2 regions of the Vibrio profundum genome follow, and region 2 is predicted to be linked to the other one. Evidence: predicted binding sites of a transcription regulator. Region 2 holds the regulator's gene; the other holds the start of a gene.
The links. The regulator PurR, encoded in region 2, represses purine synthesis genes. The targets are predictions, from matches to a motif close to TNANGNAAACGTTTNCNTNA.

Region 1 (8,249 bases), on a different contig from region 2:
TGATAAACTTCGGTTAACTTTTGGTCAAATTCGTCTACGCCAAGCACCTGCAATGTAAATGGGCTTTGCATCACCCGTTTCACTTCCGCGAGCGCTGGGATAGAGAGAGGTGCCACGTAATACAGCACCGCTCCTTGCGCTTGACTCGCCAACACAATTTTAAAGCGATTGGCAAAGCTAAATGGTAAGCGGCGCTGACTAACTGACTGCTCTGGTTGATCCATTAGTTATGTTCTATTTTTTTGTCATTGACTTGATCGATAATGCTTTGAAACTCCGCTGGGCGGTGGCCATCATCGCCATATTTAGGTAGTACAGGGATTTTCGCGTTTTTGATTAAATCGAAGCCTTTATCGGATTTAAACAATTGCTCCGCGCGCATATAGTTATACTTACGCTCCGTCACACCATTCGCCGTGACGCCCGTGCGAATAATGGTCGGTTTAATAAACACCATCAGGTTCTTTTTCTCTGTGGTGGTTGAGGTCGAGCGGAACAAAGCCCCGATAATTGGGATGTCACCCAAGATTGGCACCTTAGACTTACTTTCCACCGCGCGCTCGTCAATCAAGCCGCCCAAGACAATCATTTGGCCATCGTTGACCATCACCGAAGTATTCAGCGTGCGCTTAGCAAAGCGCACGTCGACCGCACCATTGGCAGGCAATACGTTCGACACTTCTTGCTGGATAGTCAGCTTCACCGCATTTCCTTCATTAATTTGCGGCGTAACTTTAAGTTTGATGCCCACTTCCTTACGGCTCACCGTTTGAAATGGGTTGCTGTTACTAGAGCTGGCAGTTGAGCCCGTCACCACAGGTACTTCTTCACCCACAACAAAATCAGCTTCACTGTTGTCCAGCACCATAATGCTAGGTGAGGACAAGATATTTGAGTTGGAATCCGTCGCTACCGCGCTGATTAATGCCGTCCAATCGCCCATCACTAAGCTCATCGCCGCGCCATTGACGCCACCAAGTGCCGTCGCTAGGTTACTGTAGTCGCCTGACTCCGTGGTTTCAGATGTTTTCCATGAATCCGACGATTCGTCGTAATAGCTTTGAGAGTTAGTTTGATCTTTAGCATCTTCTAAGCCAGTCATTACCCCACCGATTGGCGTACCTGTATTACCAAACTGCACTACAGAGCCGCTTTTAATCGAACCCCATTGCACACCTAGGTTGATCCCCTCACCTTCGCTCATTTCGACGATCAAGGCTTCAATTAAAACCTGTGCGCGGCGAATATCCAATTGAGATACAATACTTTTTAGCGATTTCATAATATCTGGCGGCGCAGTGATCACTAATGCATTAGTATCTTTGGTGGCAGCAATGGTGACATCGCTTTTGCTACTCTTGGTCGCCGCCCCTTTATTTTTCTTTTCTGCTTCTAGGTTTTTCGCCACACCTTGTAGCACTTCGACTAAATTTTCCGCTTTAGCATATTTAAGGAAAATAACTTGGCTGTTACCGTGCGAGGCTAGGCCAACGTCGAGCTGCTTAATCAATCTTTTCAATCTAGCGCGTACTTCTGGGTTGCCGGATATCAAAATCGAGTTAGTGCGCTCATCGGCCACTAACTTCGGCTGCATATTGTTGGGGATATTTTGCGCGGCGTTTGATTTAAGTAAAGAATCAATGGTGCGAACCGTATCCGCCGCTGAAGCGTTTTTCAGCTCAACCACTTCGATATTTTTATCGCCGACTTGGTCGACACGTTGAATGATATTAACGAGCTTGTTAACCGTGTCCGCGCGACCTGTCAGCAAAATGATGTTCGATGGATCGTAATGCACTACATTGCCAGAACCGGCGTTGTTAATAAGCTGGCGCAAGATTGGCGATAGCTCACGTACAGAAACATTGTGCACCGCCACCACGCGTGTGATCACTTCATCGCCAAAGCTGGCTTTGCCTTTACCGGTGAGCACAGGTACCGCACCCATTTTTGCGTCTTTGGCTCGTACTACCTTGATCACACCGTCAGGTTCAGTCACTGCAGCAAAGCCGTAGGTTTGTAAAACGTTCAAGAACAAGCTGTAGTATTGCTTTTCATTGAGCGCATCGTAGCTTCTGACATCAATTTTCCCGCGCACTGTCGGGTCGATAATCATGGTTTTACCGAGATTACGGCCAACCGTATCAATAAACTCTTGGATGTCAGTGCCTTTAAAATTAACACTGAATTCGCTTGCCCACGCCATAGTTGGCGCAGCCAACAGACTGGCAATCAACAGCCAAGTGCCTTTGTTAAGCCAATGCTTCACGTTTTGCTCCTAGTTTCTTATGCAAGATCGCATAAGTTCTATAATTTGACGTTGATGTCACGTGGCTGCCCATTGCGCTCTACCGTGAGATCTAAACGATGTTCATGAATAATGCCGTGGAAAATCTTCTCTAAGCTGGATGGATCCGTCAGTGCGTAGCCATTTGCTTGAGTGGCAACATCACCAGGCTTAAGGCCCAGTGACATAAATAAATCTGGGCTCTTACCCGGTGTCACTCGATAACCTATGATGCGCCCTTTCTGGCTCACCGGTGAAAAGCCAACATATTGTAAAAGCTTGCGGGGCTGCTCAACAATCTGCGCAATAATCGCCGACCGTTTCGCCGCTGGCATCTGCGCATCTTGTATTGGGGCAATAGGCTGATTGCGAGAGGCAGATAAGGCGCTATATTTGACCCCTTTGAGCATTAAAGTTTCATCGTGACCATTATTTTCAATAATCACTCGGTCAATCAAGACTGCTTTTAGTTTAGCGCGGGTTCCCGTAATCACATCATCAACACCATATGTAGATTGTTGGCCACTGTTCGCAATCACCGCGACCCCATGGTGTGGTTCTGAGCTGGTGGAAGTCCCCACTAAGGTTAAGTTCAAACGGGTCTTGGGCGCATTGCGAATAACTTGCTCTACTGCCGCCACTGGCTTTTTATGATAAGCGCCAAACAGCTGGCTTTGTTTCAAGCCATTCACGTCCAACGATTGATGAGCCGGTTGGGCCGAACGAACCGCTGGAGAGCTCCAAGGTGGTATCGGGCTGGCATCGCCGCCTACCATCCAAACTGTTTTTCCTACCGTCCATGCAGAGGTCATCGATAAGCCAACGATCAAGGCCGTACTCAGCTTTTTTTGCATTACAAAGCCATGGCTTTGAATGTATTCCAGCCAAACCTCAGGCTTGATTACCCGTTCTAGGTCAATGCGTTTCACCTACATTCCTTAACATTATTATCAATATCTTCCACCAAAATGCCCCGATATTTTCGAGCGCGCTACTATACCATAGCAACTAGTGGCCATATCATGTCAGGGTGAATATTTCATCACCACCTTGAAAAAATGCCGCATCATCACCATTGTTAGTGCACATTATTAATAATACCCCAACTTACATTACACAATGACGAAGTTAAGCTCTGAGACAACGGCAGTACGCCTCGACAAGTGGCTGTGGGCTGCTCGCTTTTATAAAACACGTTCTATTGCTCGTAACATGATTGATGGCGGCAAAGTGCACTACAATGGCCAGCGCAGCAAACCAAGTAAAATTGTCGAGCTCGGAGCCGTCATTACTTTGCGCCAAGGTCACATAGAAAAGACAGTGGCTATCGACCAAATCAGCGGCCAAAGACGTGGCGCGCCAGAAGCGCAGACCCTGTATACAGAAACATCCGACAGTGTGCGCAAGCGCGAAGAGGAAACGGAAAAACGCCGCCTGCATGCGCATAATCCGAGCCCAGAAAAACGTCCCGACAAAAAGCAACGTCGCGACATTATTAAATTTAAACATCAATAAGCTGGAGTTACCCCCATGGCAAACAATGTGTTAAATCGCTATCTTTTTGAAGACCTATCGGTACGCGGCGAATTGGTGCAATTGAGCGATGCCTATCAGCATATGCTCACCAATAAAGACTACCCGGCTCCACTGCAAACCTTACTAGGTGAGCTGCTGGTTGCCACAACCTTACTGACCGCGACCATTAAGTTTGAAGGTTCGATTACCCTTCAGCTTCAAGGCGATGGTCCTGTTTCTTTGGTGGTAGTCAATGGTAACAATGAACAACAAGTTCGTGGTATCGCACGCTGGGATGGCGAGCTAGCAGAGCAAGCCAATCTACATGACATGTTAGGCAAAGGTCACCTAGTGATCACCATTGAACCAAAGCAAGGCGAACGCTACCAAGGGGTTGTTGGCTTAGAAGGCAATAGCATTGCCGAGGTCATTGAAAGCTATTTCGCTCGTTCAGAGCAGCTCAAAACTCGACTTTGGATCCGCACTGGCGAGAGCCAAGGTCAGGCACACGCGGCCGGCATGCTACTACAAGTCATGCCAGACGGCACAGGCTCTGATACAGACTTTGAACACTTAGAGCAACTTACCGACACGGTAAAAGATGAGGAATTGTTTACCTTAGCGGCAGACGATTTACTGTATCGTTTATACAACCAAGACAAAGTACAAGTATTTGACCCGCAACCTGTCGAATTCAAATGCGGTTGTTCACGAGAGCGAAGCGCTTCAGCCATCTTGACCGTTGGCAAAGAAGAAGTCGCCGATATTTTAGCATCGGAAGGCTCAATAGCACTACACTGTGACTACTGTGGCACCAGCTACAATTTCGACTCATCAGACGTCGCTGAGTTGTATGCTAGCCAAGACAAAGGCGACAGTGTGCTGCATTAATTTTTCCAGCAACGAAAACTCGTAATATTTATTACAAAAAGCCAGCGCCCTGCTGGTTTTTTTGTGAGCTAAATCTCCTATTATCCTCTCAAATCCGTAAACAAATTACTCGTTATTTTAAGGTGATTAATAAGTGAATTTGTTCTAGCGCCAACGATTGCGTACAGGCTAAACTAGCGTTGCCAGTGCACGATCGCCAAGGTAATGCTATATAAAAAGAGGCGCAATTTTCCTATTTGCTCACTGTTTATCTGCGCAGCCGAGGCTAGTATGGCCATTACACAATTATAATAAAATCTTACAACACCCCTACACATATCCTTATAAGGAGCATCTATGACCGTTATGGAACATACTCAGGCCGCCAGCATCGATCTGACCAAACACGGATTGGTTGGCGTAACAGAAGTTCTTCGCAACCCAAGCTATGAACTATTGTTTGCCGAAGAAACAAGGGCTGATTTAAACGGTTATGAAAAAGGCACCGTCACTGAGTTAGGTGCCGTTGCAGTCGATACCGGTATTTTTACTGGCCGCTCCCCAAAAGACAAATACATAGTTAAAGATGACACTACCCGAGATACCTTGTGGTGGTCTGATCAAGGTAAAAACGATAATAAACCGATCAGCCCTGATACTTGGAATGACCTTAAGTCGCTCGTCACCGAGCAATTGTCTGGCAAACGTTTGTTTGTCATTGATGGTTACTGTGGTGCTAACCCTGATTCACGTCTAAGTATTCGCGTGATCACTGAAGTTGCATGGCAAGCTCACTTCGTCAAAAACATGTTCATTCGCCCAACAGAACAAGAACTAGAAAGCTTTGAACCTGATTTTGTCGTCATGAATGGCGCTAAAGCGACCAATCCAAACTGGAAAGAACAGGGTCTAAATTCTGAAAACTTCGTTGCCTTTAACCTGACCGAGCGCACCCAAATTATTGGTGGCACTTGGTATGGCGGCGAAATGAAAAAAGGCATGTTCTCGGTGATGAACTACTTGTTGCCACAACAAGGTATCGCGTCCATGCACTGCTCGGCCAACGTAGGCGAAAAAGGCGATGTGTCCATCTTCTTTGGTTTGTCTGGCACAGGCAAAACCACACTATCCACCGACCCTAAGCGTGAGCTAATCGGCGACGATGAGCACGGCTGGGATGACGACGGTATCTTCAACTTTGAAGGTGGCTGCTACGCAAAAACCATCCGCCTTTCGCAAGAAGCGGAACCAGAAATCTTCAGCGCTATTCGCCGTGACGCACTGCTGGAAAATGTCACCGTAAGAGCTGACAACAGCATCGATTTCGATGATGGTTCGAAAACAGAAAACACACGTGTTTCTTACCCAATTTACCACATCGACAATATCGTCAAGCCCGTATCCAAAGCTGGCCATGCTAAGAAAGTGATTTTCCTCACTGCCGATGCGTTTGGTGTGCTACCACCAGTGTCCAAGCTGACTCCAGAGCAGACTAAGTATCATTTCCTATCTGGCTTTACGGCTAAATTGGCAGGAACAGAGCGCGGCATCACAGAACCAACGCCGACTTTCTCTGCGGCATTTGGCGCAGCTTTCTTGTCTCTGCACCCGACAAAATACGCTGAGGTATTGGTCAAGCGTATGGAAGCGGCTGACGCGGAAGCTTACCTAGTCAATACTGGCTGGAACGGCAGCGGCAAGCGTATTTCAATCAAGGACACCCGCGGCATCATCGACGCTATCTTAGATGGCTCGATTGACCAAGCGCCAACTAAGGTTATCCCAACCTTTAACCTTGAAGTGCCAACGTCATTGACGGGTGTCGATTCAAGCATCCTTGACCCACGTGATACCTACCCACAAGCTCAGCAATGGCAAGACAAAGCGCAAGACCTTGCGGCGCGCTTTATCAATAACTTCGCTCAATACACTGACAATGCGGAAGGCCAATCACTGGTTGCCGCTGGACCTCAACTAGACAAGTAACCGAGTCTCAAATGCGATGACAAGCCCCTAAACTTAGGGGCTTTTTATTGCGACCTACCGCATTTTGTTTCAAGCTATAGCCATTAAGTGTGATTGTGGCTAAACGTCGAATGAAAAAATTAATCAAGCTGTTGGGAATATTGTTAGGTCTGGTCATCATCGCGGCGGGCACCTGTTATGGGTTACTGTTTACTTCACTCGCCACCCCAATCGTTAATGGCCTTATCCATCTCACCATCAGCCCGACTCTTTCTGCCCAGCAAGTTAGCTACCAAGCACCATGGAAGTTTGAACTCAACAGGGTGAATGCCACGCTGGATAAGCAAAAAATCCACATCCCCAAAATCACTGTTTGGCTCAACTCAGGACTGTTCCATAATGGAAAAATCGCATTAGATAGCCTGCTTATCGATGGCCTGCATTGGCAGGGGCGAGTGCCGACGCTGCCGTTCAATAAACACCTTTATCTCTATCAGATCGCTTTTAACCATCTCGACTTTTCCTACCACAACCTCATCGCGCGCAATATTAACCTGCAAGTGAAAAAGCCAATCTGGGTGACGAGCGGGCAAGTGCTGCCGTATGGTCATATCCAAGCATCGGCCGATCAGTTGTACTATCACGGCCAAGCTGTCGATAAAGTACTCATCAATGCCAATTATAAAGCCGAAGACAGCACCGTGTATGGCGCCTCTTTTACTTGGCACGGCGCTCAAGTGTCAGGACAGGCGGAACAGTACGCAGCAGGCTGGTCACTGGTCAATGTCACCGCCACTAAGCTCAACTTAACCAACGAGTCCGATGCAAACGGGCTAAACAAAGTATTCCAACGACTCGCGCCTCATATTCACGACATCAACAGCCTAGATATTTTAAATAGCTCGGTGAGCATGGCTGGCTGGCAGTTTGAAAACCTCGACCTGTCGTTAGAACATATCTTGGTTAATCAGCCCGTTTGGCAACAAGCTAAAGGCTATTTATCATTCAATGCCGACAGTATAGATTATCGAGGACTACAACTGGTACAGCCGAGTGGCCAGCTGCGCTTTACTAAAAATAATATCAAAATCGCGGAGTTTGACTCAGATTTCCAACAAGGCAAGGTGCAAATAAATGGCAGTCTCCAGCCGCGAGCACTGCATCTATCTTTGCTCCATGCTAGTGGGGTTAAATGGTCCACCGACGAAAAAACCGACTTGTCTTGGCTAGCGCATGCCATGCCGCCACTCGATTTGGTGACCATTGACCAATTAGACTTAGAAAATAATCAATTTATTCAGCTCACTCACCGGCCATTCTGGCAACTCAGCGGCTTTAGCGTTGAAGGCTCGAACATGAAACTGCGTCACCAGCAACACTGGCGATTATGGCAAGGCCAAGTTCAAGCCAGCGCCAGCAGTGTCAATTATGGCGACATCATCGGCTCCCACGCGATTATAGACACCCATTCAGACCATGGACTATGGGTTCTTGATCGCTTGTCAGTACCTCTGCAAAACGGTTACATCAACGCGCTCGGACGCTGGAATCTAAGTAAACTTGGTGAGCCTTGGTCGCTCGATGTGCAGGCCGATGGCCTACCGCTGCCTGA
Region 2 (8,249 bases):
TAGGCAAACGCTTTCTTAATCGTATCTTGTCTATCACATACATCGGAAATAATCGCCCGAGCAATCACGGGAGCGCCCCCCGCCCCTAAGCCAGTGAGTAAACGACACGCATAAAGCTGCTCGATATTTTGTGCAAAGGCCGATAAGAGTGCCCCGGTATCGACAATCAAAAACGCGAGTAATATCGCTTTCTTCCTGCCATAGACATCAGAATAAGCACCATAAAAAAATTGTGATATTGCCGCACTCACCAAGTAGATGACAATGAGTTGTTTGGTTTGGTATTCACTTACCGACAGCGATTGCATGATATAGGGAAGGGCAGGATTGAGCATATCCATCCCCATGAGCCCAATCACCAATATGAAACAAGAGAATAGAATCGTGTGTTTTTGCGTTGTATTGAACATAATAATCGCGAGGAGTGAGTAGATAGCTGTGCGATATTATTAACGAGAAACAAGTTTTTTTCTGGTTGTGCTTCTCAGTATTGAATCGCACGTAGAATGGGGCGCATTTCTCAGGAAGATTTGGCGTGCCAGGTAGGATACAAAAATGCCCGACTAGATTAGCCGGGCATTCAGTTAAAGTATTTCAAACGTTTAACGGCACTTAGCGAATATCTTTTACCGTATTGCGCACGACTATCTCAGGCTGCATTTCGAAGACACGTTTTTCGTGTTTTTTATCCTTGATGCGTTCAAGTAGAATTTCGAATGCGTTTTTACCCACTCGGCGCTTAGGCTGGTGGATAGTGGTAAGCGGTGGTGAGAAATATTCCGCTAACTCAATATTGTCATAACCAATAACTGACATATCTTCAGGCACTTGTATGCCTTTTTGCTGCAAACGACTAATTAAGCCAAGTGCCATGGTATCGTTAAAGCAAAATACCGCTGTTGGCTTTTTATCCATGACTGCAATTTTATCTGCCGCGAGCACGGCCGTGTCGCATTCAAAATTGCCTTCTAAGATCCAGTCCTCGTTAACCTTAATGTCTTTCTCCGACAATGCGCGTTTGTAACCTCGAATGCGCTCTTGGCAGGCCGCTTTTTCTATTTGTCCGCTTAAACAAGCAATATCAGTGTGGCCGTTATCCATCAAGAATTTGGTCGCTAAATAGCCACCTTCTTCTGAGTTATCGATGATTTTGTCAGCTTGTGAGCTCTCAGGGCCCCAATCCATCACGACTTTTGGAATATCTTTGTGTTGGTCAAGCATCTCACGCAATTCTTCAGTTAGGTCAGAACACATCACCAACATACCGTCAACGCGTTTCTCAGCGAGCATGCGAATATAGTCGCGCTGCTTTTCGTAGATCCCACCAGTGTTACACAAAATCAAAGTGTAGCCTTGACGGTAACAGTAGCTTTCAACACCATCGATGACTTCAGAGAAAAACAGGTTCGTCGACTGAGTGACTAGCATCCCGATAGTGCGTGTCGTGTTGCATTTTAAACTGCGTGCGACCGCGCTTGGCGCGTAGTTGAGTTCTTTTACCGCCGCTTGAACTCTCTCTTGCGTGGTTTCAGCAACAAAACGAGTCTTATTGATTACGTGTGAAACTGTGGTGGTTGATACGCCAGCGAGGCGTGCAACGTCTTTAATGGTGGCCATTGTTCTGTCCTATTATTTCTGCCACATTTATTTGGACGGGCAGACAGTCCTACATACAGCAAAACCGCCAAACTACGGCGGTTTACATAATTTCATCATCTTTTTCTCGATTGCGTTGCCGATTTTAGTGTGCCTGTCTTATTACCGCAACAGAAAACCACGCTCTGACTTTGTTTATTGGCTTAATTTGCACGGTATTTTACAAACGCTGTTTAGTCGCGAGGTATTCACAATCCAGTTCAAGGAAGCAAACTAACAAGCGTGCGATCGATGCGTAGAAGCCAAAGCTGTCTTTGTGATTGAGTTGCTCTCTAAAGTCATATAACCAAGACAGCAAATAACGGCGGATAAACATCTCTTGTTCAGTGAGCGCTTCATTGAAGTGCGCCAGTTTTTCGAGCTCGTTGGAGCGAATAATTAAATTGCCAAGAAAGTCGAGCTCATTAGAGATGTGATCGGCAGGTTCTTTGTTGGATGGGTCGACAGTGACATAGTGGCTGGCCATCAAGGCCACAATCTCTTGGGTCGAAGTATGTAAAGAGGGGTTGGCCACGTTACGGTAATGAGATGCGCAGGTGGAAATGACGTTCTGATTCGAACTGAGGAATAGGTCGTTAAAGTCTGACGCTAGCACAATTTGCGCATCTTCCATTGTCCTCAACTGGTTGATGCAATGGAGTAAGTCGTCACTGGGTTCCGTAAGAATGGGAACCTCTCCAAGCCCTTCAACAAAAGTTTTAAGTTCGTCGCTTTGATACTGATCTAACTCAGTCTCAGACAGCTCCCGCACAAAAAGCCCCGAGATCCACCAATAGATCTCGGCTCGCTTTTCATTAAAGGCTTTTAACTCATCCATGGCGGCCACTTCTTGCTATCCATGCTTATATTTTAATCAATAAATGAAACTTTGCTGGAATGTCGGTGCATTCATGTCTGAGGTGGGAGATCAAACAGGGCAGCGATTAGACTGCCCATAAAGTATATTGCGAGATAATGGCTGGGCTTAAGTCGCCATTAAAGTGAGGTTTCCGGGTCTTTTGGGGTAGCTTCGGTATAGTCAGTTGCCACCCAATCCCTTAGAGATTGCCACATCAACCCCAGCTCTTCGTGCCAGTAAGTCTCTGTTTGTTCGAGGTATTTAGCTTGGGGTGTATATTTTATCCATGCCTGAGAAATATGCTTTTGCGCTAAATAGTTAGTGGGGGCAGGCAGAGGGTATAAACCAGCCGAGTGAAACTCATTCAGTGCACGAGTCATATGACTTGCAGAAGTTACTAGCACCATTTTTTTCTGCTTAACGAAAGCGGCGGCTTGCCTAGCTTCCTCCCAAGTATCCTGTGCAGTTTCAAGCAGAATGATATCCGTTTTTGGCACACCGAGTGATAGGGCGACTTTCGCCATCATTCGAGCATTGCTCACTTCTGAACCCGCCGCGTAGCCTGACAGAATCAATTTTGAGCCTGGGTACATACGCATAACGCGGATGCCCTCAGCTAAGCGCATCAAGCCTGTGCGACTTAACTCGGAGGTAGGTGGGATCTGGTCATCGACCACGTGACCGCTGCCCAAAACCATAATGTAATCGATGTGCTCGTCGACGGGAAAGAAAGCACTGTGTTGCCGTTCTAAGGGCATAAGCAAACGAGTCGAAACGGGTTGAAAGGAGATTAAAAAGATCCCTAATAAAGAAAATAGCACCACTAAACAGCCAGACTTTCGCCGAGTGGTAAACATGATTAGCATCAGCCCGAAAAAACCCAGTAATAGCATCGCGGGTAGGGGCATGAGTAAGGAAGAAATTATTTTTTTCAGCACAAACATACTTAAATAGTCCGAAAAATCACCAATTGAAAGGAAAAAGAAACAAACTTTCTTTATTCCTGCCGTTCATATGACAGAATAGCAGCACGATTCGCTATAATAACGTAACGCCTGTGACAGAAGACCGCAATTTCGACGATATTGCCCACAAATTTGCAAAAAACATCTATGGCTCTGACAAAGGAAAGATTCGCCAAGCTATTGTTTGGGAAGACTTTACTGACATACTTTCTGCTCTAAATTGCGAGAATGCAGCATTGCGAGTTCTGGATGCTGGCGGTGGGCTAGCCCAGATGTCGCAAAAACTGGCTAAACTCGGCCATAAGATTACACTGTGTGACTTATCAAGGGAAATGCTTCAGCTTGCTAAGCATGATATTGAAAAGCATGGTCTTATGGAACAATATCGTTTTATTCATGCGCCTGTTCAGTCGATTGCTGAACATTTAGACGATCCTGTCGATTTTGCCATGTTCCATGCTGTCATGGAGTGGCTTACCGATCCAAAACTTGCGCTTGATACCGTTTTACAACAAGTAAAGCGGGGCGGTGTTGCGTCTGTTATGTTCTACAACCATCATGGCTTAGTGTACAAAAACGTTATGTGCGGCAATATTCCTCATGTACTGCAAGGAATGCCACATCGTAAACGTTTTAAGCTTCAACCACAGCAAGGATTGTTGCCAGAAGATGTGTATCGATGGATTGAAGACGCAGGCTTTGAAATTTGTGGAAAATCGGGCATTCGTTCGTTTAGCGACTACATAGGGAATGTCGAGTACATGGGTGACTACACATTTGATGATGTGTTGGCTCTTGAAAAGCAACTATGTAGACAAGAACCTTATTTATCATTGGGCCGATACATTCATGTCTGGGCCCAAAAGAAGTAACTACAGGAAAAAGGATGAGCGAAGAGACTCAACGAGTCGCTGATCAGCCTATTGAAGAGTTGGTCGGCTGGATTAGACAGCACGATTTCTCCTTACACCTCTCAACAGAGCGCTTGGCATTTTTGATAGCCCTTGCGGTTCTGAGCAATGAAAGATTTGATGAAGAGTTGGGTGAAGGGGAGCTGCACGACGCATTTTTGTTTGTAACGCGCATGTTTGAAGATACGGGCGAAGCCTCGATCTTTAGAGCAAACAATGCCGTCAACGAAATGGTGTCGCAGCGTTTGCTAAGCCGTTTTACCAGCGAAGTGACGGAGGGGGCAAGTATTTATCGATTGTCTCCACTAGCCATTGGCATTACCGATTATTATGTTCGTCATCGCGAATTTTCTAAATTGAAACTCTCGATCCAGTTGTCGATCGTAGCGGATGAGATGTCGAAAGCGGTTCAAGCTGCACAGGAGGGCGGAACTGTCGAACATTGGCAGAAAAACGTCTATGGCGTGCTGAAATACTCAGTCAATGAAATTTTTGACCAAATCGATCTTAACCAGCGTGTGATGGATGAACAGCAACAATCTGTTAAAGAGCAAATTGCTGAGTTGCTGCACAAAGATTGGCGTGACGCGATCAACAATTGTGAATCGCTACTGACAGAAACTTCTCACACACTGAAAGAGTTGCAAGACACCCTGCAAGCCGCTGGGGATAACTTACAAACTCAATTGTTAGATGTGCAAGAAGTGATCTACGGCAACGCTGAATTAGAGTTCGTCTCTGAGTTGCTGTTTGGGTTGCAGATGAAGCTCGACCGTATTATCAACTGGGGTCAGCAGGCGATTGACTTGTGGATTGGCTACGATCGCCATGTGCACAAGTTTATCCGAACTGCGATTGATATGGATAAGAACCGTGCCTTTAGTGCGCGCTTGCGTCAATCCATTCAAGATTACTTTGATGAGCCTTGGTTCTTGACCTTTGCGGATGCAGATAAGCTGAGTGACTTGCGCGATGAAGCCCTGGTGCTACGCGACGATGAAGTGACTGGGCAAATGCCACCAGAAGTGGAATATCAGCAGCTCGAACAAGTAGATGATGAACTGTCTAAGCGCATTTCCGATATGTTGCAGGCTCATAAAGAGAAATCTGCCGCGATTGACTTGGGTTCAGTGCTTAAAGATTACTTGTCGACCCATCCTCATACTCATCACTTTGATCTAGCACGTATGGTGATAGATCACGCAGTTCGACTAGGTTATTCAGGCTCAGACTATCACGCTGTGCAACCTGACTGGCAATCGATAAACGAATTTGGTGCAAAGGTACAAGCCAATGTCATTGACCGATACTAATGAATACATGCCTGACAATCTTGTGAAGGCAATCTCCAACCCTCTTTTTCCTGCATTGGACAGCATGTTGCGCGCGGGGCGTCATGTGTCAACGGAAGATCTGGATAACCACGCACTACTGGCAGACTATGAAATAGAGCTTGCTCAGTTTTACAAACGCTACAACACGGAACTTGTTAAAGCGCCCGAAGGGTTCTTTTACTTGCGACCGCGTTCGACTTCTTTAATTGGTCGCAGTGTATTGTCTGAATTAGACATGCTGGTGGGCAAAGTGTTGTGTTTCCTCTATTTGAGCCCAGAGCGTCTGGCGCACGAAGGTATTTTTACCAATCAAGAGCTCTACGACGAATTGCTGCAATTGGCTGATGAAAACAAATTGATGCGCTTAGTGACTAACCGCGCGACAGGCTCTGATCTGGATAAAGAAAAGCTGTTTGACAAGGTAAGAACCTCACTGCGTCGCCTGCGCCGTTTGGGTATGACCATCAATATTGGTGAAACTGGCAAGTTCCGTATCAGTGAATCTGTGTTCCGATTCGGCGCTGATGTTCGCGTTGGTGATGATGTGCGTGAAGCTCAGTTGCGTTTGATTCGCGATGGTGAGGCCGTCGTGCATAGCAGCCAGCCCGATCAAGGTAGCTTGTTAGAAAATCAAGAAAGCATTCAAGAAAGTGATAGTGAAGATAACTCAGCGCGAGAAGGTGAATTATGATTGAACGAGGTAAGTATCAATCACTGACGATGGTCAACTGGAATGGCTTTTTCGCACGGACGTTTGATATCGACAATCTAGTGACCACCTTGTCCGGCGGTAATGGTGCGGGTAAATCGACCACAATGGCGGCCTTTATTACCGCCTTGATCCCCGATCAGAGCCTATTGCACTTTCGTAACACCACAGAAGCGGGCAGCTCTCAAGCTTCAAGAGATAAAGGCTTGTTTGGTAAGTTGCAGCCAGGTGCATGTTACGCTGCGTTAGAGGTAGTGAACTCTAAACAACAAAGAATTATTTTTGCCGTCAAGCTACAACAAGTAGCAGGGCGAGATAAAAAAGTTGATATCAAACCGTTTGTGATTCAAGGGCTTCCGAACAAGTATAAGCCGACGGATATACTGATTGAAAACGTGTCTGATACTCACGCACGAGTGCGACAGCTGACGGAGATTAAAGATTCAATAGCTGAACTTGACGGTGTGTATTTCAAAACCTTTACTTCGATTGTTGATTACCATAGCCAGATGTTTGAGCTAGGTGTGGTGCCAAAAAAACTGCGCAATAGCAGCGATCGCTCGAAGTTTTATCGCCTGATTGAAGCCTCATTATATGGCGGTATTTCAAGCGCTATTACCCGCTCTCTACGTGATTACTTGTTGCCACAAAATGGTGGCGTGAAGAAAGCCTTCCAAGATATGGAATCGGCACTTCGTGAAAATCGTATGACTTTAGCGGCGATCAAGACAACGCAGTCGGATCGCGATTTGTTTAAGCATTTGATCACTGAGTCGACCCATTACGTCTCAGCAGATTATATGCGCCATGCGAACGAGAGACGAAACAAGCTTGAGAAAACGTTATCGCTGAGAACAGAACTACAAGGGGCAAACACCACCTTAGTTGAGCAGACCACTTTGCTTAACCGTATTGGTCAAGACCTCAACTTGCTAGCGGAACAAGAACAATCGTTAGAGCAGGATTTACAAGCCTCCAGCGATCATTATCAGTTAGTGCAGACCGCGCTACGTCATCAAGAGAAAATTTCTCGCTATCAAGAAGATCTCTTCGAACTTAGTGAGCGTCTTGAAGAGCAAGCGATGGTGGTTGAAGAAGCGCAAGAGCGTGTATTGATGGCCGAAGAGCAATCGAGCTTCTCAGAAGAGGAAGTGGATAGCCTGAAAAGCCAATTGGCCGATTACCAACAAGCGCTCGATGTGCAACAAACTCGAGCCTTGCAGTATCAGCAAGCAGTTGAGGCGCTCAATAAAGCCCAGCAGAGCATCGATGACGATACGCTCAGCGTGGAGAATACGGCTGAACGCATTGCTGAAATGAAGCAGCAGGAAGAAAAGAAGACGGCGAACCTGCTGACGCTTAAACACAAGTTGGATATGTCTTCCGCGGCATCACAACAGTTTGAGCGAGCATTCTCTCTTGTTAAGCAAGTGGATAACAAAGTAGAGCGCCGAGAAGCGGCGCCTCACGCGAAAGCCATGATTGGTCAAGCAAGAGAAGCGAAGCTGCTAGCGCAAAACGAACAGCAATGGCGCGCTCAGTATCGAGAAGTCGATCGCTTAATTAAGCAAAAGCAACAAGCGGTACATTTCGTTAATGAGTATCAAAGTCAGCACAACAGCCGGTTAACCGATGAACTGAGCGTGGAAATGGAGCGTGAGCGCCATGCCGCTAGAATCGATGAGCTGGAAGTGTCGCAGGAAACACTACGTGACACGCGCAGTGAGCAACATCGCCTAGATACAGGGTATCAAGCTGAGATTACGCAACTAGAAATCAGAGCGCCAGCTTGGATCATCGCAAATGACGCGCTAACGCTGCTACGAGATCAAACAG

Region 1: a site for PurR is predicted at 4,839-4,858, ahead of pckA (phosphoenolpyruvate carboxykinase (ATP)). Genes of this name have one in related genera too.

Annotation. Positions count from the first base shown of each region.
Region 1 is NZ_JAKJTA010000006.1:292,735-300,983, forward strand. Features, by position in the region: gene gspE (type II secretion system ATPase GspE) at 1-224, opposite strand, end outside; gene gspD (type II secretion system secretin GspD) at 224-2,269, opposite strand; gene gspC (type II secretion system protein GspC) at 2,308-3,216, opposite strand; gene hslR (ribosome-associated heat shock protein Hsp15) at 3,407-3,802, shown strand; gene hslO (Hsp33 family molecular chaperone HslO) at 3,818-4,693, shown strand; gene pckA (phosphoenolpyruvate carboxykinase (ATP)) at 5,030-6,658, shown strand; gene L4C34_RS07415 (AsmA family protein) at 6,754-8,249, shown strand, end outside.
Region 2 is NZ_JAKJTA010000003.1:463,449-471,697, forward strand. Features, by position in the region: gene L4C34_RS02090 (MFS transporter) at 1-410, opposite strand, end outside; gene purR (HTH-type transcriptional repressor PurR) at 613-1,617, opposite strand; gene torD (molecular chaperone TorD) at 1,817-2,473, opposite strand; gene elyC (envelope biogenesis factor ElyC) at 2,632-3,495, opposite strand; gene cmoM (tRNA uridine 5-oxyacetic acid(34) methyltransferase CmoM) at 3,552-4,331, shown strand; gene mukF (chromosome partition protein MukF) at 4,346-5,683, shown strand; gene mukE (chromosome partition protein MukE) at 5,664-6,395, shown strand; gene mukB (chromosome partition protein MukB) at 6,392-8,249, shown strand, end outside.